Regions from separate parts of the Chryseobacterium sp. CP-77 genome, predicted to be linked through region 2. Evidence: riboswitches for the same ligand, from Rfam matches in the RefSeq annotation. Region 2 holds a riboswitch; each other region holds the start of a gene.
What was found. Region 2 has a riboswitch for S-adenosylmethionine ahead of V0410_RS13930 (TonB-dependent receptor plug domain-containing protein). Riboswitches for the same ligand answer to the same signal wherever they lie in the genome.
Positions count from the first base shown of each region.

Region 1: another riboswitch for S-adenosylmethionine. It lies ahead of V0410_RS18195 (alpha/beta fold hydrolase); the one in region 2 lies ahead of V0410_RS13930 (TonB-dependent receptor plug domain-containing protein).
Region 3: another riboswitch for S-adenosylmethionine. It lies ahead of V0410_RS17385 (SusC/RagA family TonB-linked outer membrane protein); the one in region 2 lies ahead of V0410_RS13930 (TonB-dependent receptor plug domain-containing protein).

Region 1 covers NZ_CP143637.1:4,060,443-4,068,285, forward strand. The annotation lists gene V0410_RS18180 (proline dehydrogenase family protein) at 1-334, shown strand, start outside; gene V0410_RS18185 (OsmC family protein) at 410-829, shown strand; gene V0410_RS18190 (MGH1-like glycoside hydrolase domain-containing protein) at 906-3,521, opposite strand; SAM riboswitch class I at 3,710-3,816, shown strand; gene V0410_RS18195 (alpha/beta fold hydrolase) at 3,878-4,816, shown strand; gene V0410_RS18200 (ACT domain-containing protein) at 4,822-6,360, shown strand; gene V0410_RS18205 (O-succinylhomoserine sulfhydrylase) at 6,485-7,645, shown strand; gene V0410_RS18210 (homocysteine S-methyltransferase family protein) at 7,683-7,843, shown strand, end outside.
Region 2 covers NZ_CP143637.1:3,133,900-3,141,742, reverse strand. The annotation lists gene V0410_RS13935 (outer membrane beta-barrel protein) at 1-1,513, opposite strand, end outside; SAM-I-IV-variant riboswitch at 1,632-1,729, shown strand; gene V0410_RS13930 (TonB-dependent receptor plug domain-containing protein) at 2,027-4,771, shown strand; gene V0410_RS13925 (DUF5694 domain-containing protein) at 4,827-5,666, opposite strand; gene V0410_RS13920 (outer membrane beta-barrel family protein) at 5,701-7,824, opposite strand.
Region 3 covers NZ_CP143637.1:3,897,781-3,905,623, reverse strand. The annotation lists gene V0410_RS17390 (RagB/SusD family nutrient uptake outer membrane protein) at 1-148, opposite strand, end outside; gene V0410_RS17385 (SusC/RagA family TonB-linked outer membrane protein) at 167-3,100, opposite strand; SAM riboswitch class I at 3,184-3,281, opposite strand; gene aroQ (type II 3-dehydroquinate dehydratase) at 3,526-3,933, shown strand; gene V0410_RS17375 (hypothetical protein) at 3,971-4,411, shown strand; gene pckA (phosphoenolpyruvate carboxykinase (ATP)) at 4,461-6,077, opposite strand; gene V0410_RS17365 (GYDIA family GHMP kinase) at 6,205-7,110, opposite strand; gene fabD (ACP S-malonyltransferase) at 7,121-7,843, opposite strand, start outside.

The sequences.
Region 1 (7,843 bases), 930 kb from region 2:
TGCTGTAGAAAGAGGAAAACACTTAGACGATTTATATATTAAATATATTGAAACTCTTTTCACTAATAACAGAAAATGTTCAATAGCTACCCATCATAATATCATTCAAAATAGAGTTAAAGAACTTATTGAACAATATGATATTCCAAAATCTAAATATGAATTTGAAATGTTACTGGGAATACAGGAAGACCTGTTGAATGAAATCCATAAAGAAGGTTACCCGTGCAGGCAGTATATTGTGTATGGTGATGAATGGTATCTGTACATGTGTAACCGAATTGCAGAAAATCCCGATAATGTTTTTCAGGCTATGGTTGATATCATGTCTTAGCCTCAGGTTTAATCCACAAAGTTTTTTATATTTGAATAAGAATATAAAAAGAATTCTGAATTATAAATTCTTACAATGAAAATTACACTCAACAGAATAAACGACGATTTTTTATTTGAATGTACCAATGCTCAGGGAAATTCTATTCTTTTAGATAATACTTCCCAGCCGGGAGCAAAAGGAGTTTCTCCAATGGAAAGTGTACTGATGGCTGTAGCAGGCTGCAGCGGAATTGATGTAGTTTCTATTTTAAAGAAGCAGCGTCAGGAGATCAGAAGCTTTCAGGCAGAGGTAGAAGGAGAGAGAGTACAGGTAGAAGATGCGAAACCTTTTAAATCAATTAATGTTAAATTCCTTCTGGAAGGAGAAATTGATCCTAAAAAAGCATTAAAGGCCGCAGAGCTTTCTTTTGAAAAATACTGTTCCGTATCAAAAACATTAGAACCGAATGTGGAAATCGGATACGAAGTCTTTGTGAACGGAGAAAAAATTTAATCTCTTATATAAAAAAGGAAAAGCCGGATGTTTCATCCGGCTTTTATATTACTCACTACCAATTACTCATTGCTAATTAAAAGGTGAGCCTTGGTTTTATCAGTTTTGCTACAGTGGCTGTCCATCCTGTCTGGTGAGAAGCACCCACACCACGGCCGTTATCACCATGGAAATACTCAAAGAAGGTAATATAATCTCTGAAATGTTCATCATAATTGAACTTTGGATTCCCTCCGTTGAAAGCCCTTTGGCCATGTTCATCCTTTAAAAATATTGAGCAGAGTCTTTTGCTGATATTCTGGGCTACTTCATCAAGGTTTCTTTTATCGCCGCTGCCTGTCGGAAGTTCTACTTTCAGACTGTTTCCATAATAATAATGGAAGCGCTGCAGGCTTTCCACAATCAGGAAATTGATAGGAAACCAGATGGGGCCTCGCCAGTTGCTGTTTCCGCCAAACATCCGGCTGTCACTTTCGGCAGGTGTATAGTAGACCATATTTTCCGTTCCGTGCACAGAAAAGACAAAGGGATTTTCTTCATATACCTTAGACATGGCGCGGATTCCGTAAGAACTCAGGAACTCGTTTTCATCAAGCATTCTGGTCAGAACTTTTGTCAGCCTGTTTTTACGAAGTATGCTCATCAGGTGTTTGCGTCCTTGTCCTTCCTCGTCCCAATGGGAAACGAGTTTGGTAAGCTCCGGTTTATTTTTTAAAATCCACTCCATTCGGGTTCTGAAATTCGGCATCTTTTCCAGTAAGCGGTGGTCTACAATTTCAACAGCAAACATGGGGATCAAACCAACAATACTTCTTAACCTCAAAGAAACACTGTCTCCGTTTCCAAGCTGCAATACATCATAGAAAAATCCATCTTCTTCATTCCAAAGCCCTTTTGTGCCTTCACCAAGATTTTCCATAGCCTCAGCGATGTAAAGATAATGTTCAAAAAACTTGATGGCCATATCTTCATACACCTGGTAATATTGGGCAAGTTCCATCGCAATACGCATCATATTCAATGCATACATGGCCATCCAGCTGGTTCCGTCTGCCTGTTCGAGGTGCTGGCCATCCTTTAAAACCATGTTACGGTCAAAAGCTCCGATATTATCGAGACCCAGGAAACCTCCTCCGAAAATATTTTTTCCGTTTTTATCCTTTCGGTTCACCCACCACGTGAAATTGAGCAGGAGTTTCTGGAATACTTTTTCTAAGAATAATAAATCCGGCTTTCCGTTATTTTTTTCATCAATTTTAAAAACACGGAAACAAGACCATGCGTGCACCGGCGGATTCACATCACTCATATTCCACTCATAGGCAGGAAGCTGTCCATTAGGGTGCATATACCATTCTTTCGTAAGCAGTAACAGCTGCCCCTTGGCAAACTCTGCATCGATGATGGAAAAAGGAACACAGTGAAACGCCAGGTCCCATGTTGCATACCATGGATATTCCCATTTATCAGGCATGGAAATAATATCCTTGTTGTGCAGATGATTCCACTCCGTATTTCTTACATATTCATTGAAATTTCTTGGCGCTTCAAAATTGGGATCACCTTTCAGCCATTTTCCGATATTATAATGATAAAACTGTTTGTTCCAGAGAAGCCCGGCAAAAGCCTGTCTCTGTACATTTCTCTCATCTTCGTTAACGGTATCACTCTGAATCTCCTGATAAAATTCTTCAGCTTCAGCCTGCCGGGTATTGAAAATTTCATCAAAGTTTTCAAAAGGCTCATCGGCTTCATCCGGGCACAATCTGAATTCAAAAACCTTTGATTCTCCGGCTCCGATAAGCTCATCAATCAGAAAAGAAGCCTTTGTTCCTCTTTTTTCGGGATTTACCGTATCCGTTTGATGGATAATATAATTATTAATTCCGTCTTTGAAATAAGTGTTTTCAACTGCAGGAGCTCCGTAAAGCTTAGAAGTATTGGTTTCATTATCACAAAATACACTTTGTGCATTTGAATTTCTGGAATACAGCTTCTTTATCGAAATACTGTCGTGGGCAATATTGATACTTCCGTCATGAGAAACATTAAGTTCTGCCTTATAGGTGTTGTATCCCCATTTCCAGTTATTTCTGAACCATGCTGTAGGTGCCACCACGATAGGTGCCTCATGCTGGCTTCGGTTACAGACTGTCACCCTGGCCAGAATATCATTGTGATCGGCTTTACAATATTCTATGAAAATATCAAAATATTCATCATTATCAAAAATCCCGGTGTCGAAAAGCTCATACTCAGGTTCCTTTTTGCTGCGTTTTCCATTTTCAGCAAGAATGTCATCATAAGGAAACTCATTGATCGGGTATTTATACACCATTTTCATATAGCTATGGGTAGGCGTATTATCCAGGTAATAAAAGATTTCTTTGATGTCTTCCCCATGGTTTCCCTGAGGATTGCTCAGGCCAAAGAACCGTTCTTTTACCATTTTATCTTTCTTGTTCCAGAATGAAAAAGCAAAACATAAAAGTTGCTTTACATCGGAAATTCCGGCAATGCCTTCTTCACCCCAGCGGTAGGCATAGCTTTCGGCATTATTATGATTGGTGAAATTCCAGGCATTCCCGTTCGGGCTATAATCTTCACGTACATTTCCCCACTGCCGGTTGCTTACATAAGGTCCCCAGTTTTTCCATTTGGTATCTTGTAATCTATCTTTTTCGGCGGTCATATGGCATCATTTTTCAATACGAAGTTAGTTTTTTTGAGAAGTAATTCCAATTTTTTTCATCTGAACAATTATTAATATGGTCTTGGAATACTTGTATTTAAGGGCTTTTTTAAATATTAAAATAATTTTTTTTTGAAATTAAAAGAAAAGAACTACCTTTGCACCATTCGTTCATTCAAATATTGAAAATGTTATCAAGAAAGGTTGAGGGATTAGACCCTATGAAACCTTAGCAACCCTTTGCGCAAGCAAAGAAGGTGCTACGTTCTACCAAATAATTTTGGACAGATAACTCACTGAAGTTCTTTTTCAGCCATTTCCTGTGGCATTTTCAATTGTATTAAAATTTAATAGAATTGAAAACAGAACTAAACTATATTAATCTTTCTTATCAAACTCATTCCCAAAAGGAATACCATATCCCGTTGAGCTATCAGCTCTTTGGGAAAGATCTGTTTACAGCCCCTGTTATCTTAATCAACCATGCTCTCACCGGAAACTCAAATGTATCCGGAGAAAAAGGCTGGTGGAAACAGCTGGTAGGGAAAAATCAGATTGTTGATACTGATCGATATACTGTTCTATGTTTTAATATACCCGGAAACGGATACGACGATTTTTTAATTGAAGATTATGAAGACTTTACTCCTTCAGATATCGCTGCGATATTTCTGAAAGGGCTTGAAGTTTTACAGATCAAAAATTTATATGCCATTATAGGAGGCTCTCTGGGAGGAGGGATTGCCTGGGAAATGCTTGCCCAGCAGCCTGATCTTGCTGAGATTTTTATTCCTATTGCCTGCGATTACAGAACGCACGACTGGCTTCATGCACAGTGTCTGGTTCAGAAATTTTTATTAAATGATAAGGAAGAACCATTACAGAAAGCAAGAATTCATGCCATGTTGTGCTACAGAACACCGCAGTCGCTCAATGACAGATTTCAAAACCAATATAACCAGGACAAACAACGCCTGGAATCAGAAGACTGGCTGGTTTATCATGGTAATGCACTAAACGAAAGATTTAGTTTGAAAGCGTACAAATTGATGAATCATCTCTTAATGAATATAAATGCTGCTGATACAGCACTGGAGAACATTCAGGCACGAATGCACATGATCTCCGTAGATACAGATTTATTTTTCCCGGCTTCTGAAATCCGAATGTGTTTTGAAAACTTAAAAGAGAAAAATAAAGATGTTTCTTATCACGAGATCCAATCTATACACGGGCATGATGCCTTCCTAATGGAATATCAACAATTAAATAATATCATTAAAAACATTTTATAGAAGTAATGAAAAATGCTAACGAAATAAAATTTTTGAAGAACAGATCAATCGTCAAATTTGAAGGAGAAGATTTCCTGGGAGAAATCGGGATTGACGGACGAATTTTTAAAGCGCTTACTTTGGCGCGTATCAGTGTAGGAGTAATCTCTCAGCAGGCCATAGAAAACGGAATTTCTATTCTGGTTCATGAAAATGATGCAGAAAAAGCAGTTGCCTGTCTTATTGATGAATTTGAGGCAGAAAGAAAATCAGGAAAAGTTTCTCAGATTTATAGTATCAATAATGTTTCTGTGATTGGTTTTGTAGCAGAAGATTTCAATAAAGTTTTTGCTGAGCTGGCAAGAAATAATGTTTTCCCGTTACTTTTAAATCAGGTGGCAGGAGAAAACAGAGTCAATATCGTAGTGACCTCTTCGCAGGATGAAAAAACAAGAAATATCATAGAATCTGAAATTTTCAAAAAGCCGAAGACCGTTCATCTGGCCATTATTGGTCACGGAAACGTAGGGAAAACCTTGATAGAACAGGTACTTGAATCTGCAGAAGAAATTAAAAAACGTAAAAAAATAGACCTTAAAGTAGTTGCAGTAGCCAACTCAAAGAAAATTGCCTTCAACAAAAAAGGGTTTGATGCCAATTGGGGAGATGAGGTTTTAACAGCAGAAAGACCGTCAAATGTTGAAGAACTGATTAATTTCTCCAACGAGAATCAACTGGAAAATCTGATCGTTGTGGATAACACAGCAAGCAAAGATTTTGTTAAAAACTATCATGCCCTGGCAGAAAACGGTTTCGATCTGGTTTCTTCCAACAAGATTTTCAATACCCTTCCGATAGAAGAATACAGAAAACTAAGATATACGTTGAATAAAAATAACAGACGTTACCTGTATGAAACCAATGTTGGGGCTGGATTACCTTTAATTGATACCATCAAATTACTGCACCTTTCAGGAGAAAATATCACAAGAATCAAAGGCGTATTCTCAGGAACATTGAGTTATGTGTTCAATAATTTTTCTTTGAGAGACGATAAATTTTCAACCATCATCAACGAAGCTTTGGAAAAAGGATACACAGAACCGGATCCGAGAGAAGATTTATCAGGAAATGACGTAGCAAGAAAATTATTGATCCTGGCGAGAGAATTAGACTTAATCAACGAGTTCGGAGATATCAATATCCAAAATCTTGTTCCTGAAAGTTTGCTTGAAGTTTCAAAATCAGAATTCCTTTCAAGACTGGAAGAACTTGATGAAGAATATCAGAAAATAAAAGAAAATCAGGAGCCCGGACATGTATTAAGATATGTGGGAGATCTACACGGAGATTTACAGAAAGATAAAGGTGAACTGGATGTAAAACTGGTTTCTGTTCCTGCAACTTCAGCATTGGGACAACTGAAAGGTTCAGACTCCATCTTTGAAATCTACACAGAAAGCTATGGCGAAAATCCAATCGTGATTATGGGGGCCGGAGCCGGAGCAAAGGTAACAGCAAGAGGAGTATTCGGGGATATTCTAAGAGTAAGTGAAACAAAATAATATTTAATGTAACAATCTAATAATGTACCAGTTTACCAATAATTGGTGTCGTTATTCTGAGCAAAGCGAAGATTTTAATTGGTACATTGTTAGACTGCTATATTGGTAAATTAATTAAAACTATATGGAAAATTTTGAAACATCAGCAATAAGAACCCAGACGGAAAGATCTCAGTTTGATGAGCACTCTACACCATTATATCTTACCTCCAGCTTTATATTTCAGGATGCAGAGGATATGAGAGCAAGCTTTGCAGAAGAAAAGTCTAAGAATTTATACAGCCGTTTCTCTAATCCAAACGTAACCGAGTTTACAGATAAGATTGCTAAAATGGAAGGTGCAGAAGCAGGATATGCCTTTGCAACAGGAATGGCAGCCATCTATTCTACATTTGCGGCGTTATTGAATGCTGGTGATCATATCGTAAGCTGCCAGTCGGTTTTCGGGTCGACACACACTTTGTTTACCAAATATTTCCCGAAATGGAATATTGAAACTTCTTATTTCAAGGCAGAAGATGCAGCAAATGTGGAGCAATACATCAAACCTAATACAAAGATCTTATACCTTGAAACTCCTACCAATCCCGCTATTGAAATTCTGGATCTGGAGTTTTTCGGACAAATTGCAAAAAAGCATAACCTTATTTTCATTGTAGATAACTGTTTTGCAACACCTTATCTTCAGCAGCCTATCAAATATGGTGCAGATATTGTTGTACATTCAGCAACGAAACTAATTGACGGGCAGGGAAGAGTTTTAGGAGGAATAGCAGTAGGAAAAGAAGATCTGATCAGAGAAATTTATCTTTTCGCAAGAAATACAGGACCTGCATTATCTCCTTTCAACGCGTGGGTATTATCAAAAAGTCTGGAAACATTGGCAATTCGTGTAGAAAAGCACTGTGAGAATGCCTTGAAGGTAGCGGAGTTTTTAGAAAGCCATCCTAATGTAGAATTGGTAAAATATCCATTCCTGAAATCCCATCCAAGCTATGAAGTAGCCAAAAAGCAGATGAAGCTCGGGGGAAATATCGTAGCCTTTGAAATAAAAGGAGGAATAGAAGGAGGAAGAAACTTTTTAGATAAGATACAAATGTGTTCATTGTCCGCCAACTTAGGTGATACAAGAACGATCGTTACCCATCCGGCTTCTACAACGCACTCCAAATTGTCAGACGAAGAAAGAAATGAAGTAGGAATTACTGCGGGGCTGGTACGTTGTTCAGTAGGATTGGAAAATGTGGATGATATCATTGCAGATTTAAAACAAGCCTTGGATTAATCCAAATAGCAACTGGTTTTAGCCAAAAAAGATTAAAATGAAAAATTCAGAACAATTATATAAAGCTTTATCCGAAAGAATTTTAATTCTTGACGGAGCGATGGGTACCATGCTTCAGAGATACAAATTCGAAGAAGAAGATTACCGTGGAGAGCGTTTCAAAGACTGGGAACATCCGGTAAAAGGAAATAATGACCT
Region 2 (7,843 bases):
TAGGCTGTAGATTCGGGTTACCATTTACTTCTGTACTAGGTCCCGAGAATGTTACGTTATTCGGGTTCAGGGCAGAAATACTAGGCAGACTGATTTTCCTGTTGTAATTTGCGGCAATATAAACCTGATTCATCATGTTATACTGTACACTTGCGTTCGGGAAAAATTTAAATTTATTGAAGGGAATTAAATTAGCCTCTACCAGTTTTGCATCTTTATCAAAATATCTTGTTATCCCGGAAATATCATAGTTTTCAGCACGGGAGCCCAACGTGAAATCAAACTTTTTCAGTTTAGCCTGAAACTCTAAATACGTTGAAGCAGTCTGTCTCTGATATTCAAGATTGGTCAGTCTAAAACTTTCTGTATCATAATCCTGTCTTTCATATAATCCTCCAAAACTTACTTTCCCACCATCAAGAAGCTTGATCGGCTGTGCGTAATCTACTTTGAAGTTGGCAATATTCATCACAGATTTATTATTCAGAATATCTTTTAATCCACTGGTAGGGCTATCAAGAGGCTCATTGGGATAAGCTACAAACGTCCCATCCTGAAAGTAATTATCCTGAGAAAATTTGCTGTCTGATCTTGTATACCCAAACTGGAAATCCAGTTTTTGAGATTTGTCAGCAAAACGCTTCTGATAGGTTACAACCGCTTCCTGTCTCAAATTATTGGTATGGGCAACGTCAGAAGAAGTATAAAAAGCTTCTTTTAAATCTTTCGGGTTTCTCTTGAACGGTAAATCTCCATGCCCGTCACTTAAAGTATAGTTGTCATTATTATTGTGATAAATATCGTAGTTCAATAATAACCTGTCCTGCCCTAAATCAAAAGTCAATCCGGATTTTGCAAAATATCCACGTGCATATCTATCGGTATGACTGCTCAAAAGCTCATCCTGCTGGCCATTCAGCATACTTTCACGGTAATTCTGCCCAACATTCAGCTGCCACCCAAAGTATTTATTTCTGGCGTTTAAATTAACAGAATTAGTCGTTCTGCTTCTGTATTGATCATAATTTGTGAAAGAATAATTTCCAGAATAGGTAGCGGTTAAATATTTATTAGCGTTTTTGTTGGTGATAATATTCATAATCGCACCTCCGGAAGTTGCCGGAAACTCAGCACCTGGCTGGGTGATCACTTCAATTCTCTCTACGGAATTGGCGGGCATCCCTTCCAGGAAGGAGTTTAATTCATTGGAAGTGATGTTCAGAGGTCTTCCGTTAAGATATACTTCCAGCATTTTTCCCTGATACATCATCCCGGCAATATCGGTAGATACAAGTCCCGGAAGTTTTTTAATTCCTTCCAGGACGTTTCCGTTATTCAGGTGAGGCTGCTCAGAAAAGTCAAAAATAGTACGGTCTGCTTTTTGTTCAACGGCTTTTTTAGTTTTGGTAATGACTACGCCTTCAATTTGCTTTTCCTGAGGTTTATTATTTTTTTCCTGAGAAAAAATAAGAACGGAGCTTAATAAGGATAAAGCGAAAATTGTTTTTTTCATAATGTTTTTACTGTTATCCGGTTAGACGCTGGAAAAGATAATTTGTTACGCTAAAATGTTGAAAATCGAAAATTTAGGCTAAATTTTTTTTATTTCGGAAATAATTATATCTTTGCCGGGTAATTATCAAGAATCTCTAGATGGGATAGCAACCTGCAAAAACAAGCAAGGTGCTGCAATCGATAAGCCGGATCTTCCGGAAAAAATGTTTATCATTCTATCATTACTCCCATCTTGAATTTTTGTTTTAAAAGTTAAAATCAAATGTTTAAAGACAAGGGAAATCACATTCCATCAGTAATTTTTTATTCTTCAGATCATGAAGTGAGCCTTCATTACTCTGATATGTTCTCATGCCATTTCTACATGCGCATGTGTTGTTGTTTCTAGCCTTTTCTATTTCTAAAAAATAATACAAACATTTCGAATTCTATGGTAACCTTACAATTTAGGGCTACAGGATCTGTATTGCTTAAAAAACAAATTTCATCAACAAAAAAGTACACAACAAACATGCATAATTTCAAAAAAAGAATTTTTATTCCTTCTATCGTGCTTATTTCTTCATTTTATTACGCACAGACGGACACTTTACAATCGAAGAAAATAGAAGATGTGGTTATCCTTGGATCAAGGGGGGCCGGAAGATCTTTGACGGATACTCCTGTTCCGGTGGATATCATTAATATATCTAAAATTTTAAAACAGAGCCCGACGAATAATATCAGCCAGGCTTTAAACTATATCGTACCCTCATTTTCATCCACATCACATACTGTAAATGACGGAACTGATTTTGTGGATCCGGCACTGTTGAGAGGGTTAGGACCGGATCAGGTTTTGGTATTACTCAACGGAAAAAGAAGATATCAGTCTTCACTGATTAATGTTACCCTTACACCGGGAAGAGGTTCTGTAGGAACTGACCTTAATGCTATTCCTGCCTTTGCATTAGAAAAAATAGAGGTTTTAAGGGATGGAGCTGCTGCCCAGTATGGCTCTGATGCGATTGCGGGAGTGATAAACCTCGGACTGAAAAAAAGGCTGGGACTTTCCGGACAGGTATTTTTAGGTGGATATGCCTCACCAGTTGCCAACAATTTCTCCGGAGGGGTAGACGGACAGACTGTTTCTGTAGACCTTAATTATGGTGCTAAAATAGGGAAATCAGGATTTTTTAACATTACAGGTTCTGCACAATACCGTGATCCTTATTCCAGAGCCGGAGTGAGGGAAGGAGATATTTTCAATGCCTATAATGCCATTAATTACCGGGCATTACAGGATGGAGTGAATATTGACGGGCTCTATAAAAATATTACCAATACTTCCAATACTCAGCAAATCATCAATACCATTAAGCAGTATGCAACTAAGGTTGGATATTTTGCACCTGATTTCCAATCTCAGATTTCCGGGGCAAACAGCATTTCTGAGCTTCAAAAAATATTGGGCAGAGATTTTACCTCTGAGGAGCTTAATTACAGAGGATTGGAGAGAAAAGACTTCAGTTTGAGAGCCGGACAGTCTAAGCTACAGTCCGGACAGCTCTTCTTCAACTCTGAAATTCCTGTGAATGATGAATGGAAGGTTTATTCATTTGGTGGCTACAGTTACCGCCTTGGAAATGCAGGAGGATTTTACAGGCTTCCGAACAATGAAAGGAATATTAATGCGGTTACTCCCAACGGATATCTGCCTCAGATTGAAGCCACTGTAAATGATTATTCCCTTGCTGCCGGAATTAAAGGAAAATGGGATGGCTGGAATGTGGATTTCAGTAATACATTCGGGAAAAATGTGTTCGGTTTTGGTGTTGTCAATACTTTTAATGCATCACTTACAGATGGTTCTCCAAGAACTTTTGATGCGGGAGGATCTGAATTCTCACAAAATACCGTCAACCTGGATTTCTCCAAAAAATATGATGTCCTGAAAGGATTGAACATTGCGTTTGGTGGTGAATACCGGCATGAAAATTATAAAGTAAATGCAGGAAAGGAAAACTCTTATGCTTCTTACGATATCTATGGCCGGGTAGTAACAGCAAAAATTCCTGAAAATGAAAAAGTAACCGATTTTTTTGGAAGTGTAAGACCCGCAGGAGCTCAGGTTTTCCCCGGCTTCAGTCCTGAAAATGCTGTTTCCGGAAACAGAAACAGTATTGCAGCTTATGCTGATGCAGAACTGGAAATTACGGACAGATGGTTATTGGAAGGAGCTGTACGGTATGAGAATTATTCAGATTTCGGATCTACATTCAATTATAAGGTGGCAACCAATGTAAAACTGGCTTCCAATCTCAACTGGAGAGGAGCTGTTTCTACGGGGTTCAGAGCACCTTCATTGGCACAAATCTATTACAGTTCTACTTCTACGCTGATTCAGCAGGGGAAGACAACGCAGGTAGGTACTTTCAGAAATAATTCTGAGGCTGCACAGGCATTGGGTATTCCAAAATTAAAGCAGGAAACTTCGCAATCCTACAGTACAGGAATTACCTGGAAGATTCCGGCATTAAGCCTTACTTTCACAGCAGATGCTTATTTAATCAAGATCAAAGACAGAGTCGTACTAACCGATCTCTTCTATCGCCCTGATGGTAATTTTACTCCCGGCTCGGATCAGGCTGTTTTACAGGATGCTTTTGATCTTGCAAGAGCCAGCGCTGCCAACTTTTTTGCTAATGCAGTAGATTTTCAGACAAAAGGGTTGGATATTACTATTTCCCAGAACTCAAAAATCTCATCAGGAATTTCCCTGGAGAATAATCTGGGAATCAATTTTAATCAGACTAAAAGAATCGGGGATATCCACGCGTCTCCTAAATTGGTAAGTCAAATCAATAATTATTTCTCAGAACCGAACAGAATCTATTTTGAAGAAGCTGTACCCCGTGTAAAAGCTACATTGGGCAATACGGTAAGAGTTTCCGGCTTTACTTTCGTACTGCGTAATTCTTTCTTTGGTAAAGTGACCGATGCAGATGTTGTGGATGCTAACTTTGATGGAGTAACAGGAAGTACAGAGCATTTCGTCCTTAACCGCCGCGTGATAACAGATCTCTCAGTAGGCTATAATTTTAATAAAAATATTTCAGCAACAGTAGGAAGTAATAATATCTTTAATATTTTGCCTTCTAAAAGCCCTGCTATAAGCTCGTTAACAGCTGATAACCAGTTTGTGTATTCCAGACAGGTTTCCCAGTACGGTATAGGCGGAAGGTTCTTGTTCGCAAGAATTGAATTCAGCTTCTAATATAAAGACTGAAGTTTTGATAAAAAAGACAGAGACTGAGCCTCTGTCTTTTTGTTTATTTCATTGAAGAAAATTCAATGAATTCATATTCTGCGGAAGAGGTAAAAAGCTGTCTTAATACCGCCGCATGTCCATTTCCTGCAATCACAAGAATTCTGTCTTCACCGTTGTGAGGAATGTTTTGAATATTGCGGAACATTCTGAGGTTTCTGCTGTACCAGTACAGTGCCAGCATATCCGCGCCGTCATATTCTCTTAGTTTAAAGTCACCACTAAGATAGGCCCCGTATCCGTACTGATGGCTTTCTTTGGAATTCATATAAGTAAAAGTATCCAGAAGAGATTTGAAATTTTTAGGTTCAGAACTCTTATAGAATGCCGTAAACTGTTGGGAGATCGGGTCATCACTTCTGAAATCATAATCTTTGCTGAGGTTCTTAAAAAATGCAGAATCAGTTTTCCCAAAATGTTTTTCAAGGTCATGCAGAATAGATTCTGCGTCAATGCTGAACAATTCAGTTATTTTGAACTCACTGGCTATTCTCATAGCGAGCTGATAACGCTCATCTCTTTTGTCACGGTGTTTGCCTTCGCTGTATTCCTTCAGCTTTTGATTGGCGTTCCAGCCCGGCCAGGCCTCAATTGCAATCTTTGTCGGCTTAAATCTTTTGATATATTCTACCAGTTCTGTGACTTCTTTTGCTGTTTTAGGAGAAAGTACATCTACCTGATCTTCCTTATTGGTTTTATGGGCATCCAGATTAGGATAATCAAAATGAAAGGAGCCTACCACCAAAACTTTCGTCTTTGGATTTTTAAAATAATCTGAAGGCTTTTTTTGAGCGAATACTGATGTAGAAAGGCATACAAGAAAAATATAAAAAAAGGTTTTCATGAGTTTATTTTTTTTAAAAATTACTGTTAAATTATTATTGTGCACGGTTTTTCTCTTCGAAATTCACCGCTCTGTTATTGGATCTGATTTTCTGGTTCCCCAAATTATAGGTAACGCTGAGTGTCATTCTTCGGGCATCCCAATAGTTGTTGAATGACTGTGTATTATCTGTAAAATACATATCTCCCTTATATCCGGACTGTTTAAAAATATCACTCACCGAAAGGTTAACCTGGAGTGCCTTTTCCACAAAGCTCATCTTGATTCCGGTGTCAAAACTTGCTCTGTTTCTTACAGCGGTGTATCCGTCACGGGAAGGAAGATTATGCCAGTAGTTGACAAATAGCATTAACGTTTTAGCCTTATTGAGCTGGAATGTATTATTGACGGAATAATAAAACGACTGTCCGTTTTTAGGAACCAGATTGAACCTTGTAATCTGAGTCTCATTATAACTGAACGAAGTCGAAATATTGCTTTCCCAGATTTTAAAGAAAGTATCTGTGTAATTCAGATTGATACCATAATTATCCTGATTATAGTAATTCTCAAACGTGCTAACGAGGTTAATTCCGGTCAGGAATGTAATCTGATCAAAATTATTTATTGTTCTCTGATAATAAAGATTGGCCGAAAATTTACTTTTAAACATATAGTTAAGTTCTATATTATGGTTAAAAGAAGGCTGCAGGCTCGGATTTCCTGAATAATACGTGTTTGGATTGGAATACCATCGGAACGGATCCAAAGCCCGGAAATAAGGACGGTTGATTCTTCGGGAATAATTAATGCTGAACTGATTATCCTGATTGGCTTTATAAGAAAGATAAGCCGTAGGGAAGAATTTACCGTAATTATTCTCAGATTTTGCCTGTGTGGAAGGAGAGAAACCGCTGGATTGTGAATATTCATAACGAAGTCCTGCTTTCACAGACCATTTTTCGCCAAGATCTTTACTGGCACTGATATAAGCGGCATAATTTTTTTCATTATAATCAAAAAGATTACTTTTTGCAGGGTCTATGGTGTAATTTCCATTGATTAAATTAAAATATCCGATGTCCGAATTATTGGAAAACTGACTGTATTTTGCTCCGGTTTCCAACTGTATTTTTTTGAAATTTAAAGATAAATCTGCCTGCCCCGAATAAATCTTATAATCTACTGAAGAAAGATTTTTTACGACCTGTGTTGAGTTGTTAGCTACATTTCTTGTGGTAAAATTTACCTCTGTATCGGGCAGATTTCCATAATAATTAGCACCTATGCTGAGCTTATGTTCCTCAAATTTCTGATCAAAATATACATTAAGCATCTGTGAAGTAAATGAAGAACGGTGCTCTGAATCTGTGTCTGTTTGCAAAGTAGGAGTGGTCCCGGTAAAGTAATTTTGTTTTGAATTGATATCCATATTGGAATGTCCTCTCGAAATATCATATACCAGTCCGATATTGGAATTTTTAGAAAGGGAATAATCAAAACTGGCGTTTAATCCTACTCCGTCATTCATATCCCGTCTTTCATCCCTGCTTACAGAAGAGCTTTGCCCGGTAATTTTATAATTTTCCACTGATCTTTTATCTCCGTCATAACCCTGAAGCTTGATAGATGCTTTCACTTTTTCATTCTGATAGTTTACTCCTGCTACTGTGCTGAATGCTGCATAAGTCTTTTGGGTATAATTCGTGGTCAGGTAGCCGCTCCATCCAGGATTCTGATTCTTTTTAAGAACAATATTGATTATCCCGCTGTTTCCCTGAGCTTCGTATTTGGCAGGAGGAGTGGTGATTACTTCAACTTTCAATATGTTTTCCGAACGAAGGTTTCGAAGATAGTTAATCAACTCATATCCGGAAAGATTCAGCATCCGGTCATTAACCATCACAGCAACGCCATTTTTTCCGGCAATGGACAGCAGCCCTTTATTTTCATCAACCTGCAGTAAAGGTGTTCCTGCCAAAACTTCAGTTCCCGAACTACCCTGTGAAAGCATCGAGTTCTGAACGTTGTAAACAAGACGGTCCACTTTACGCTCCACCAGAACTTTTTTACCGTTCACCGTAACTGCTTCTATTTTGTTGATATTGGCGGTGTCTTTGGTTTGTGCTGCCGAAAAAGAACAAATCAGGGTGGCTATAAATACAATGTGTTTTTCCATATTATAAATGACAGATTGA
Region 3 (7,843 bases), 760 kb from region 2:
CGTTCACTACCGTCTCAGCACTTTCGGCTGTTTTGAAAACTTCTACACTACTGGCCTGATCAGTAGGAGCTGTATCCAGCTCGCTTTCGCAGCTTGCCAACGACAAAAATCCGATAAGAGCAAACGATATATATTTTAATTTTTTCATTGTTTCAATTTTAAAAGGTTAAAGCGTTGCCTGAAGTCCAAAAGTAATTGTTCTCATGGCAGGATATCTATAATACGTGGTTCCGTCCAAAGCCTGTTCAGGATCCATTCCTTTATGTTTATAGAATGTGAGAAGGTTTTCTGCCTGGATATAAATTCTGAATTTTTTCAATCCTATTTTCTCAAAATAATCTTCAGGGAGTGTATATCCTAAGCTTACATTTTTAAGTCTTGCATAAGTACCGGAATACAGGAATCTTGAAGACGTTGATGTCCAGTTATTCGTTGTTGTGCTCAATGCGGGAACATCTGTATATGGATTATCCGGTGTCCATCTGTTCAACATTTCGGTACTCCACGCACGTCCTCCCGCACTTCCGTTATGCATGATGGAAGTATAATCTGTATCTAAAATTTTACCCCCGATTTTGAATGTCAGTAATCCTGAAAAGTCAAAATTCTTATAGGTAATGCTTGTACTGATTCCTCCTGTCAGTTTAGGCAATGCAGAACCCTGTAATAGTTTTGTTGCTTTTGAATATTCTGAGGTTGTTCCTTCCACTGAGTTTCCGCTGGCATCAGTAGAAACTGTTTTCCACAATGGCTTTCCATTGCTTGGATCTACTCCAACCCATTCAGGAATAAAGAAATCGTACACAGAACCACCTACCGTTAACAGCTTGGTTCCTACCACAAGAGAACCGCCAGGTAATTTTGTGACTTTATTGTTTAAAGTACTTAAGTTCACATCTACATTCCACTGGAAATTATCATTCTTAACCGGTGTTGTAAATAATGAAAATTCAAATCCTGTATTCTGAATCGTTCCGATATTAGCAGGATAATCACTGATTCCCAATGATGGTGCCACTGGCATGTTAAACAGAAGATCCTGGCTTTTTCTTTTGAAGTATTCAATATTTCCTTTAACTCTGTTATTCAAAATAGCGAATTCCAATCCTACGTTTAAATTAAGGTTGGTTTCCCACTTTACATTATTGGTAGACGTTTTCTCCAATGTTGTTCCCGGTTCTCCACCAAGGCTGATAAACCTGTATAACTCCTGATACGCATAATAAAGCGGCTGTCCGTTGGGTCTAAGTAATTTATCATTCCCCTGACCTCCGTAACTGGCACGCAGTGTTAACTGATTGAAAACATTCAGGCTTTTAATAAATTCCTCGTTCGAAATTTTCCATGAACCTCCTACTGACCAGAATCTTCCCCACCTGTTATCTTTCGCAAATCTTGAAGAACTGTCTGCTCTTCCCGATGCAGATAAGAAGTAAGTATTATTGTAGTCATACTCTACTTTTCCAAGGAAACTCAATAAGCTTAATTTATTACTGTTTCCACTGAAACTTCCCAGCAGAGAAGCAGCATCCGGCTCATAGTAATAAGGCAGTGAAAACTGACTTCTCGTTCCTGAAATCGTCTGATAATCGTATTTGTAGAATTCATGTCCTGCTAATGCATTAACATGATGCTTTCCAAACTTTTTATCATACGTCAGAATATTGCTGGTTGTATAGGAAAGTGTTCTGGTATTGGTCTTCGTCACTGAACCTCCAATTTCCGCACCTTGCCCAAGTAATGGATTTGAATAATAATGTCCGTTATAATTCACCAGATCAACAGAGAAGCTTGTCTTGAATTTTAACTCCGGCAAGAAGGTGAATTCCATGAATCCTTTCCCTGAAAAGTTATCTTCTTTATTTTCGTTTTTATCTAAAGGCAAAGTTGCTGCAGCATTTTGGTTTTGAAGCGCATTCGTTGGCCTGTATTTTCCAAAATCATAAATTGGATTTCCGTCGGCATCTAAAACGTAAGTTCCGTCAGCATTTCTTTCATAATAAGGATAGAATGAAGGAATAAACCTTGCGGCATTGATGATATTGCTCACTTTTGAATCCGAAGAAGTAGGCGCCTGCTGAATACTGTTCGTATAGCTTAAGTTGACTCCAACATTCAGCCATTTTTTAACTTCGGAATTAATTTTAAGCCTGGTATTATATCTCTTAAAACCAGACTCAATGGCCATGCCTTTGTCATCCAGATAACCAAGGGAAAAGAAGTAATTACTTTTCTCACTTCCTCCGCTGATATCAAGATCCACCTGGTTTCTTGAGGCCACTCTCTGTAAAATATCTCTCCAGTCATCATTCCAGAGTGGTGAAGCACCAGGCAATAGTTTTCCATCTGTTCCTACAGGTTTTGGATAAACAGTTCCATATGGATTAATTCCAAGAGTAGAAACAAGATTATCTGTTGCCATCTGAGCAGCCTGCTGAGAAGAAACTTTACCGGACTGATATCCGTTTCTCAACGCTTCCCAATATAATTGAAAGTACTGATCTGTGTTTACCTGTTCATAATCTTTGACAGCTCTTCCTGAGAATCCCTGGCTGATATTAAAATTAACTTTTGCTTCTCCTTTTTTTCCTGATTTTGTAGTGATGATGATAATTCCGTTTGCCCCTCTTGAACCATACAAAGCACTTGCTGTAGCGTCTTTCAAAACACTGATGGATTCAATATCACTTGGGCTGATAGAGTTAATATTTCCGTCAAAAGGAATTCCATCCACTACATATAAAGGATCACTGGAAGCACTGATGGAACCAATTCCTCTGATTCTGATAGTAGAAACCGCACCCGGCTGCCCTGAGGCACTGGTAGTCTGAATCCCTGCAACCTGCCCTTCCAATGCTTTGGTAATATTGGTGACAGGTCTGTTATTGATTTTATCACTGGAAATGGTGGCTACAGAACCGGTATAGCTGTTTCTTTTTGCTTTTCCGTAAGCTACCACAACTACTTCATCAAGCTCCTTTTCATGAAGACTATCTTTTTTCAGTCTGGAATTCTGTGCATTTACACTGGTGACTCCCAGAAAGAAAGCAGCAACCGGAGGAATCCATACTTGGGCACTAAATAATTTTTTACTAATCATAATCAATTTTATTTACCATATATTAAAATTTTGCCCTTTGCAGAAAAGTCAGCAAAGGGCATCGATAAATACGATAAACCAAATGCTTATTTTTCCTTAAAAGGCTGAATGTAACACCTTGCCCACGGGTAGGTTGTCAAGACTTCACAGGGTCAGTTCCCTCCATCTTTCTTTATAAGCCGATCGAAATATGGTTGCAAAGCTAAAAACTTTTAGTCTACAAAACAAGTAGACTTATATTTTTTTCATGATAATATTTTAACAATTAACATAAAATTTTAATAAAAGCCATAACAATAAGGAGTTGCGACTGTTATCATTTTTTCACACATGACAAATATCATTATCAATAATTCAATGGAATAAAAATTCAGCATCACTTAATTTTTATGTAATTAATTAAAAAAACTTTTTAATTTTATAGAATGAAAGTTTTAATCATCAATGGCCCTAACCTCAATCTGTTGGGCACAAGAGAACCTGAAATCTATGGAAATGTTTCTATGGAAAATTATTTGGAAATTTTAAAATCCGAGTTTCAATCTCATGAATTAAAATATTATCAGTCAAATATTGAAGGAGAGCTTATCAACAAGCTTCAGGAAGATGACTTTGATGCCGTTGTGATTAATCCGGGAGCTTTTACTCATTATTCTTACGCTATTGCTGATTGCTTGAAAAATATTCGAAAGCCAAAAGTAGAAGTACATATCAGTAACATTTATAAAAGAGAAGAATTCCGACAGAAATCTGTGACGGCAGCCAATACGGATGCGGTTTTATCTGGTTTTGGGATGGATGGGTATAGATTGGCTTTATTAAGTTTAAAATAATTCTAGTAATTTCCCGCAGCTAGTTATGGATAAATTTATGAAAATAAATGATAAAATTTACTGTAAGGATGTTGGGGTCTATTCCAGTCAATTAACAAAAAGAGAATCCTATATTATTAAAGAAATAAATGATGCAAATGTAAGGATTCAAAATAATGAAGGAAGGCTGAGATGGTATTCGAAATTTTATTTTAGTTTAAATAATGAACCGGAAATAATTTCGATTAACATAGATGATACAATAGAAAATATTGAATCTGATGTCATAGAAGTAACCATTACATTTTCTGATAAAGCAAAATATTGGATGACCTTCACAACTCCAAAGTATTTAGATAAGATGTTGGATGAAGAGTCTTATTTTTCTTCAAAGCACTTTATCATCATAAAATCTCTAACTGAAGAATCAATCAAATTAACAGTTCTAAAACTGGATGAACAGAATGAGTTGATTGAAAACTGTAAAAAATATGAATAAAAAAACGCCTCATCATTGATGAGGCGTTTTGTATGTTGATTGGTAAGTATTAAATAGTTTGTTCCTGCAATTGAGGTCCTGAAGCAACTAACTTCTTACCTTCTTCAGTATCACAGTACTGCTCAAAATTCTTGATATATCTTGAAGCAAGATCTTTTGCTTTTTCTTCCCATTCTGAAGCACTTTCATAAGTATCTCTAGGATCTAAAATACCTGTAGAAACGTTTGGCAATTCAGTAGGAATTTCAAGGTTCATGATCGGAACCTGAGTTTTAGGAGCATTATCAATAGAACCGTCAATGATGGCATCAATGATTGCTCTGGTATCTTTTAGAGAAATTCTCTTTCCGGTACCATTCCAACCTGTGTTAACCAGATAAGCTTTAGCTCCGTGTTCCTTCATTTTACCAATTAATGTTTTAGAATACATTGTTGGGTGTAAGGTAAGGAATGCTTCACCAAATGCTGGAGAGAAAGATGGCTGAGGTTCTGTAATTCCTCTTTCAGTTCCTGCTAATTTTGATGTATAACCGCAAAGGAAGTGGTATTGAGCCTGATCTTCATTCAGGATAGAAACCGGAGGAAGTACTCCGAATGCATCTGCTGAAAGGTAAACAATCTTTTTGGCATGACCTGCTTTAGAAGGCAATACAATTTTGTTGATATGATAGATTGGATAAGAAACTCTGGTGTTCTCAGTGATAGATCCGTCGGTATAATCTGCTACTCCATTGTTCACAACAACGTTTTCAAGAAGAGCATCTCTCTTGATGGCAGCGAAGATATCCGGTTCTTTTTCTGCGGATAAGTCGATAACTTTAGCGTAGCATCCGCCTTCATAGTTGAATACTCCGTTATTATCCCATCCGTGCTCGTCGTCACCGATAAGGTATCTCTTAGGATCGGCTGATAAAGTTGTTTTACCAGTTCCTGAAAGACCAAAGAATAAAGCTACATCCCCTTTTTCTCCTACGTTTGCAGAACAGTGCATTGAAGCCATCCCTTTTAATGGAAGATAGTAGTTCATCATAGCGAACATCCCTTTCTTCATCTCACCTCCATACCATGTACCTCCGATGATCTGTAGTTTTTCAGTAAGGTTGAACATGATGAAGTTTTCAGAGTTTAATCCCTGAGCTTCCCAGTTCGGGTTGGTAGTTTTTGATCCGTTGATTACTGTGAAATCCGGCTCGCCAAAGTTTTCAAGCTCATAGTGAGAAGGACGAATGAACATATTAGTAACAAAATGTGCCTGCCAAGCCACTTCAACGATGAATCTTACTTTAAGTCTCGTATCCGCATTCGTTCCGCAGAATGTATCTACTACATAGATCTTTTTAGATCCGGCAAGCTGGTTCAGCACTAGTTCTTTACAAGACCCGAAAATTTCTGCAGTTGTAGGTAAGTTTACTTTACCATCCCAGAAAATTGTATCTCTTGTAACATCATCCTGAACAATATATCTGTCTTTAGGTGAACGACCTGTGAAAATTCCTGTTTTTACTGATACTGCGCCTGATTCTGTAAGCTCAGCTTTCTCAAACCCCTGATTTTCAGGAGAAACTTCAGCCTGATATAATTCTTCGTAAGAAGGATTATACACTACTTCATAGTTTCCTTTAATCCCTAATTTCTCTAAATCCTGGATGATTTTAGTGTTTTTCATTTTACTTATATTTTCTATTTCTTTATTGCTTTCAACAAAAATAATATTAATTATTTGTTAAAGGTGGTTTAAATATACTGATATAAGTCAGAATGGCAAATAAAAAAACAGGATTGTAATATACTGATTATAAACCAATTATATCATCCCATTCAAAAACAGTCGTAAAACCTTTCTCCCAAAAATAGTTCTTATAGTCCCCAAATTTCGCACTCATCACAAAATCTCCACCCCATGCGCCTAAACTTTTGACAAATGAAGGGCAATCTGAGAAAAATTTTTCTTTAACTGTGAGAATTTCAAGAAAATCGGCAATTTTCCGCTCATGAATCATCATTAATTCAGAAAAATTTTCCAATTCATCGCATAACATAATTTTCTTTGTGATATCCGAAAATTCATCAACCAGTTCCGGGGACTTCTTTTTTGATTTGTAAAAATTGATTCCTTCCCTACTATCCTGCTTCTGATTTAAATGGATAAAAATCAGTTCATTTTTAAAAGCTGGATTAAAATCTACTTTCTCATATCTGATCTCCGGTTTACTCTGGAAAAGAACTGCAGATTTTTCTTTCGCTACAGCGATATCGTATCCACTGCCTCCCAAACTGATGCTGTTAAGATGAAAAGGATCTATTTCAGCCCATTCCGCAAGGTTATTCATCAGGGTGGAACTGCTCCCAAGCCCATAATCTGCAGGAAACTGAAGGTCTGTTTTTAAATAATAAGTAAGGTCTGTTTTGAATTTACTGTCAGAAAGCAGCTGAACATTTTGTAATGTTTTGGTAATAAATTCAGCGCTTGACGGAATATTGGTTTCTAAGATCTGCCAGTTTTTATAATCAATGACAGCTTTTAACCATAATGTATTCTGATGATAGGCTTCCCAAAGAATAAGAGATTTTCCATCTTCTTTTTCTTCAAAGAAAAACTCTTGTCCCAGCCTGGTAGGTACCGCTAAGACAAGAGCTCCATCGATTGCGAAATATTCTGAAGTAAGCATAAGCTTGCCCGGTGAAAAGATCGCGCTCATATTTTTTTATTTAGATTGCAGAAGTTGCTTCTACAGATCCGTCAATTTTTTTGATCAATCCCTGAAGGGTTTTTCCTGGTCCTACTTCTACAAAGTTAGAGGCACCATCTTTAATCATATTCTGAACAGATTGAGTCCATTTTACAGGACCGGTAAGCTGAGCGATCAGGTTTTGTTTGATCTCATCAGGGTTGGTTACCGCTGTAGTCGTAATATTCTGGTATACAGGAATAGTTGCTTTTCTGAATTTTGTCTTTTCGATAGCTGCTGCCAGTCTCTCCTGTGCAGGCTGCATCAATGGTGAGTGGAAAGCTCCGTTTACCGGTAACAGCAATGCTCTTTTAGCGCCTGCTTCTTTCAGCTTTATACAAGCTTCTTCTACTGCAGGAGTTTCCCCTGAAATAACCAATTGTCCCGGACAGTTATAGTTGGCAGGAACAACAATCCCGCTGATCTGCGCACAGATTTCTTCAACCTTTGCATCGTCTAATCCTAAGATTGCAGCCATAGAACTTGGATTGGCGTCGCAAGCTTCCTGCATTGCTTTCGCTCTTTCAGAAACTAATTTCAAACCGTCATCAAAGGATAAAACTCCGTTGGCAACCAAAGCTGAAAACTCTCCCAAAGAGTGTCCGGCTACCATTTCAGCACCAAGACCATTTACGGCTTTTAATGCTGCTACTGAATGTATAAATATTGAAGGCTGGGTAACCTCTGTTTTCTTAAGATCCGC